DNA from 2 places in the Paenisporosarcina sp. P5_A11 genome. Region 1 is predicted to be linked to the other one. Evidence: predicted binding sites of a transcription regulator. Region 1 holds the regulator's gene; the other holds the start of a gene.
What was found. The regulator Rex, encoded in region 1, represses fermentation and respiration genes when NADH is low (regulators of the CRP and FNR family bind a similar motif). The targets are predictions, from matches to a motif close to TTGTGAAATATTTCACAA.
Positions count from the first base shown of each region.

Region 2: a site for Rex is predicted at 2,308-2,325, ahead of AC1DOS_RS02710 (cytochrome ubiquinol oxidase subunit I). Genes of this name have one in related genera too.

Region 1 is NZ_JBFUKT010000125.1:25-3,453, forward strand. It holds gene tatC (twin-arginine translocase subunit TatC) at 242-1,021, opposite strand; gene tatA (twin-arginine translocase TatA/TatE family subunit) at 1,043-1,240, opposite strand; gene AC1DOS_RS14495 (redox-sensing transcriptional repressor Rex) at 1,293-1,958, opposite strand; gene AC1DOS_RS14500 (ABC-F family ATP-binding cassette domain-containing protein) at 2,083-3,429, shown strand, end outside.
Region 2 is NZ_JBFUKT010000005.1:20,628-24,056, forward strand. It holds gene AC1DOS_RS02705 (cytochrome d ubiquinol oxidase subunit II) at 1-757, opposite strand, end outside; gene AC1DOS_RS02710 (cytochrome ubiquinol oxidase subunit I) at 760-2,106, opposite strand; gene AC1DOS_RS02715 (NUDIX hydrolase) at 2,387-2,821, shown strand; gene AC1DOS_RS02720 (N-acetyltransferase family protein) at 2,840-3,334, shown strand.

The sequences.
Region 1 (3,429 bases):
GAAAATATAGAACGTTATCAAAAGTATTTAGAAACCTTATCAAATTCACAATAAATTTATATGATTTTCTCCCGATGAAATAATTATCGGGAGTTTTTTTGTTGGTTTCAGATTTATTCCCACTGGAATTCATTTATTCCTTTTCGTGGTTTGGTTATACCCATCCGGGGATGCTTTATTCCCGCTCGCAACAGTGCAGTTACTTCCAATATCAATAGGTACAAAAAAAGCCTTCTACCGATTATTCCGGTGGAAGGCTTTCGTTTTGACTCTTCGCTTCTTCTATTTGTTGAAGAGCTCCTGCTTTTAAATATTTGCGGTATCCTATTTTGGCTACGATGATACTGAATTCGAAAAGCAAGATAAGCGGAATCGTAACTAGCACATGTGACATGATATCTGGTGGTGTTAAGATATCGGCTACCACTACTAACACAAGGTAAATATATTTACGATACTTTGTTAATAACATTGGTGTTATGATTCCTAATCGTGTTAGGAAAAGTAATACCACAGGCATTTGAAAAACAAAACCAAATGGAATGGTTAATTGGAAAAGAAAACTAAAGTATTCATTTATTCCAATCGTTTGCTCAATGTTCAAATCAGTCGCTAAGTCCGCCATAAAATGTATGACGAATGGGAATACGACATAATAGGAAAATGCAACTCCAGCAATAAATAGAAAAAAGATGAACGGGATGTAACTGAGTGTTGCTGTTCTCTCTTTCTTGTAAAGTCCTGGAGAGATAAAAGCCCATACTTGGTAGAGTATTAGTGGAGATGTCATAACGATTGCTAGAACCATCATCACGGAAATTAATATCTTAAATGGATCGGTTATTTTAAACGCATTTAATGTTAAATCCCGTGCTTCTTCACTCACTTGCAAAAAGTCAATCAGTGGTCCGGCTAAGAAAAAACTGATTACCACTGCTACAACAAAGAAAACGACGATTATCATCAGCCGTTTTCTTAATTCAATAATATGATCAACTGTAGTCATGTCTCTTTCTTCCATCAGAAAAACACCCTAACGTACTTACTTAACTTCATCGTCTAGCTTTTTTGTCTTTTTTTTCTCGTCATCTTCATCTTCATCGATTAGACCACGAGTTGCATTTTTGAATTCGCGAAGCGAACTGCCGAATGCTCGTCCTAATTCAGGGAGCTTTTTCGGACCGAATACAAGCAAAGCTACTACCACAATCAATAATATACTTAATGGACCTGTTGGCATGTAGGCACCTCCTCTTGTCTATTCTTATTTTAACTTACTTACGCTACGTTTGCTATTTGTTACTATGAACGATGTGTGAACTTTCTTCATCTTGTTTTATGAAGTAAATCAGTGTTTGTAATTCAACAGACAAATCAATTGTATGGACACGAATTGAATCAGGTACCGTTAATCGCACTGTTGTAAAATTGAGAATACCCTTAACCGCCGTTTTTGTTAGGCGGTCTGTCACTTCTTGAGCAGCTCGTGAAGGTACTGTTAAAATCACCAGCTCAATACCATATTCTTTAATTTTTCCTTCTAACTTACTAGGTTCAAAAACCGGGATGTCACTCATCAACATTCCGTCTTCAGTAGCACTCGTATCAAATGCTACTACAATACGTGTGTTGTGATTTTTGTGAAAATTGTATTTTAAAAAAGCTGTCCCTAAGCTACCTACACCGATTAATGCGACATTAGTTGCTTCATCTTGATCGAGTGTTTGACGAAAAAACGAAAGCAAGTGTTGTACATCATAGCCATAGCCTTTTTTACCTAATGCTCCAAAATTCGAAAAATCACGGCGAATCGTAGCTGAATCAATTTTCATGGCTTCACTTAGTTCCTGTGAAGAGATACGTTTCTTACCCGCATTCGAAAAATTTTGGATAAATCGGTAATAGAGAGGTAATCTTTTGGTTGTAGCTTGTGGAATTTTAAGCGGTTCTTGTTTCATTTTGTTCCTCCTGCATTCAAGCGAAATCGCTTTCATCTTACATGAGTACATAAAAGAAGTAAAGTTCTGCCGTTGCGCCAGCTACACGCTTCCATTAAACTAAGTGAGAACTGAGGTGGAATTAATGATTGTCTTACAAGTGAATCAATTACATAAAACATTTGTCGTCGATGAAATATTAAGCGGCGTCAAACTTGAAATAAACCATAGAGACCGTGTAGCTTTAGTCGGTCGGAACGGTGCTGGGAAATCGACTCTCCTTAAAATAATTGCTGGTGAAATGTCGTATGACTCTGGAGAAATCATCATTCCAAAAGGTACAAAAGTTGGCTATATGGAGCAACATGCAGGCATCGATTCCGACTTATCGATTTGGGATGAAATGATGACCATTTTTGCTCATCATCTATCGGCTGAAAAAGAATTACGTTCACTGGAAAAGCAAATGGCTGACCCTACCGTATATGAAGATGCCGAGGCTTATGGGCGTATCTTGTCAGACTACGATACCAAGCAAGTTGCGTTTAAAGATTCCGGTGGCTACCAATATGAATCAGATACACGTTCAGTCTTACATGGGATGCAATTCTTCCCAGAAGAATACGATAAGCCCATTCAATCTTTATCAGGCGGTCAAAAAACGCGTTTGGCATTGGCCAAATTATTATTAACAAAACCGGATTTACTCATTCTGGATGAACCGACCAACCACTTAGACATCGACACACTAAGCTGGTTAGAGCGTTATCTTCAAGGTTATCCTGGTGCGATCTTAATCGTTTCTCACGACCGGTATTTCTTAGATCAAGTAGTGAATTTTGTTTATGAGGTGTCTCGTCATAAAGTAAAACGTTTTGTCGGAAATTATAGTTCTTACTTGGATGAAAAGGCAAAAACATATGAACGCGACTTGAAGACATTTGACAAGCAACAAGAAGAAAAAGCAAAACTTGAAGACTTTGTTCAACGCAACTTAGCTCGTGCTTCTACTACTAAAATGGCTCAGTCTCGTCGTAAAGTGTTGGAGAAAACCGATTGGATGGATTCCCCAAATGGGGATGAAAAATCAGCGAACTTTGGTTTCTCGATTGAACGTCAAAGTGGCAATGACGTACTAAAATTAGAACAAGTTACGGTAGGATACTCCGAAAAGCCTGTTTCTCAAGATGTTGATCTTCGAGTCTTTCGAGAAGATCGAATCGCTTTAGTTGGTCCAAATGGTGTTGGAAAATCCACTTTACTAAAAACCGTAGTAAAAGATATTCCTCCAATTGCCGGATCGATTCATTACGGGACAAATGTTCAATTCGGTTACTACGATCAAGAACAAGCAAAACTCACAGGCAACCGATCTGTCCTGAAAGAATTATGGGATGAATGGCCATTAATGAATGAAAAAGATGTACGGAATGTGCTTGGCCGTTTCTTATTCAGTGGTGATGATGTAACCAAATCGATTTCTTCCTTATCA
Region 2 (3,429 bases), on a different contig from region 1:
AAATGAGCCATACTGTTCCGACAAACAGCAAGAAGGACAGTCCGAATACCCACCATAAATCCAGGATGCGCGCATAGTGTTCAGGGTTATGACTGCGCAATTCGAAAATGATGCCTCCTGCTGTTATCATCGTTGGTAAAGACCAGATGAGTGCATATTTCCGTAGTAGATCCGTCGCAGATGAATCTCCCGCTTTATTAGCATACCACGTTAAAAATACTGCCGAGATATACAACAATGCGGTTATACTCAATACGACAATACTCCAAGTTAATGGACTCGTAAATAATCCGAAGTAATCTAAGACAGGATTTCCATTTACCATGGAAATAAATCCACCTTCAGAAATCGTCAGTACGACGGAAAGTGATGCTGGGATAAATAAACCTGATATCCCGTACATGAACGTATAACCTTTGTGTCCATATGAACCATACATAGCAAACGCATAATACGAACCGCGTATTGCTAGTAAGACAATCGCTATACTTGCTGGTACCAATAGTGTCGTTCCATAATAGAAGGCAGTTTTCGGGAAGAATCCGATAACACCAACGAAGAAGAACACTAGAAACACATTAGTTACTTCCCACACAGGTGATAAATAGCGTTCTATAATATTTGTTAAAATATGTTCACGTCTTGTTAATGTGTTGTACGCATTGAAAAATCCTGCACCAAAGTCAATCRATGCCACGATAACATAACCGAATAAAAACATCCATAAGACGGAAATTCCGATAATTTCGAGTGTCAGTGTCATGTAATGTCACCGTCCTGTTCTTTACGTCGATCTTCAATTTCTTGTTCAACTGGATTCTTTTTAAACATACGTCTAAGTACGACAATACTGCCGATTCCAAGGATTAAATAAAGACCTGCGAATAATGCGAGCATAAGATCTACTTGACCACTTGTGGTTGCAGCATCTTCAGTACGCATAATGCCTCTCAACACCCAAGGTTGGCGACCTACTTCTGCGAACCACCAACCTGCTTCGATTGCGAGCAAAGCAAGAGGACCACCTGCAACAAGTATCCAGCGGAACCATTTGGTCTGAACGAACGACCATCTTCTCCAAGTTGCCAAGGCATATAACGCCGATAATCCTGTCAGCGATACCCCAATTGTTACCATTAAGTCAAATAAGTAGTGAATATAAAGTGGTGGTACTTCATCTTCAGGGAATTGATCAAGACCCTGAACTTCGGCAAATGGATTACCATGTGCCAACACACTGAGTGCATATGGAATTTTAATTGCATACTTCACTTCACCATCGTCTAAAACACCATACATAACCAGTGATGCATTTTCTTCTGTTTCAAAATGCCATTCAGCGGCAGCTAATTTTTCAGGTTGGTATTCTGCTAAATATTTTCCGGAAAAGTCCCCGATAATAGCAGTTGCTATAGAGAAAATCAGCCCTAGTTTTAACGTTAAGAATAATGCTTTTTTGTGATAGATATGATTTGAACCTTTTAACAATCGGTAAGCAGCAATTGATGCTAATACGAATGCTGACGTCATGTATGCGGTTGCTACAACATGAGCAACCTTAGTAGGCATTGCTGGGTTAAACATTGCTAGTAGTGGGTTAATGTTGATTAATTCCCCATTTACTAAATCAAATCCTTGTGGCGCGTTCATAAACGAATTTACGATTGTAATGAATACGGCTGAGAAAGATGCCCCGATCGCAACGGGTATAAGGATTAATAAATGCTTTTTCTGATTTTCAAAACGATCCCAAGTGTATAAATAAATTCCTAAGAAAATAGCTTCAAAGAAAAAAGCAAACGTTTCCATAAAGAGTGGTAAAGCAATAACATTACCCGCTAGTTCCATAAAGTTCGGCCACAATAAAGATAGTTGGAGTCCGATGGCTGTCCCTGTTACGACTCCGACGGCAACTGTGATTACAAAACCACGAGCCCAGCGTCTTGCAAGTAATATATAATGTTCATCATTTTTCTTAATTCCGACCCACTGAGCAATCATGATCATGAGCGGAACACCTACACCAATCGTGGCATAAAGAATATGAAACGATAGTGTCAATTCTGTTAAAATGCGACTAAAGAATACAGCTTCTTCATTTCCCATCTGATTACCCTCCTATTAACTACCGAAAATCCGACCTAGTATTGACAACATCATAATGGCTGCAACTATAAATACAACCCACATCAATTTTCTCTCATGATTTTTATACATGTAGTCACCACCCTTACTTCCTATCATACCCCATTTGAACTTCTTTAAAATAACTGGATGTATCCATTTTGTCACGCACTTGTGAAGGAAATGTGAAAACCATCACAAATTAATATTGCGAAAGTTTGGATTATTTTGTATTCTAATTAATCATACTTAAATGATAGAGGTGCATAAATTGAAAATAAAGCGGAAAGTCCTTGCCTATATTACAAAAGGACAAGAACCTAATTTAGAATTGCTTGTTTTTGAACACAAAGACTTTCCTGAAGCTGGCTTGCAAGTTCCTGCTGGCACCATCGAAGAAGATGAACTATTAATTGATGCTCTTTACCGAGAAATTAATGAAGAAACTGGTCTCGTTCGAGATGCTCTGTATTTTATGGGCAAAATTCATAAATATAACTACTATCCACAAGGAAAAGATATGGTCCATGAGCGTAATTTCTTCCACTTGAATTACGCTGGTGAACAAGTGAACTGGGAACACAATGTCGTAAGTAATGGTCTAGATAACGGTTTGACATTCAAATTTCGCTTCGAACCAATAAAGACGTTACCTGAACTTTCAGGTGAACAAGGTGAAGCATTGAAAATGATGTAGATTCAAGGAGGAAGTAAATTGAATATCAGACCTATTGAAGTAAGGGATGCAGAACAATATTTAGCACTTAGCAAAAAACTAGATGAGTCGAACTTTATGTTACATGAACCCGGTGAGAGAAAAACAACTCTTGAACAGCAGACAAAATCGATAGAAACAATTTTATCTAAAAAGAATAACATCATCTTTGTTGCAGAAGTTGAAGGCAATTTGGTGGGATTCATTGCAGCAATCGGCAACCAATTCCAACGTAACAAGCACTGTGCTTATTTAGTGATAGGCGTACTTGATATGTACCAAGGACAAGGAATCGCAACGAAATTATTCAATCGCGTATTTGATTGGGCGAAAGAAGTCAAACTGTCCAGACTTGAACTTACGGTTATTAAAGATAATAACAAAGCATTTAATCTCTACAAAAAAATGGGATTCACCTTGGAAGGTGAGAAAGTAAATTCATTAATCATCGATGGCAACCCAACGAGTGAGTATTATTTATATAAGTTGTTGTGACGAGAAAAGAGCGCTTCCCAGATTTCCAGGAAACGCTCTTTATTATTAAAAATTAACATTCATTTTTCATGAATGATTAACACCTTTAATTACAC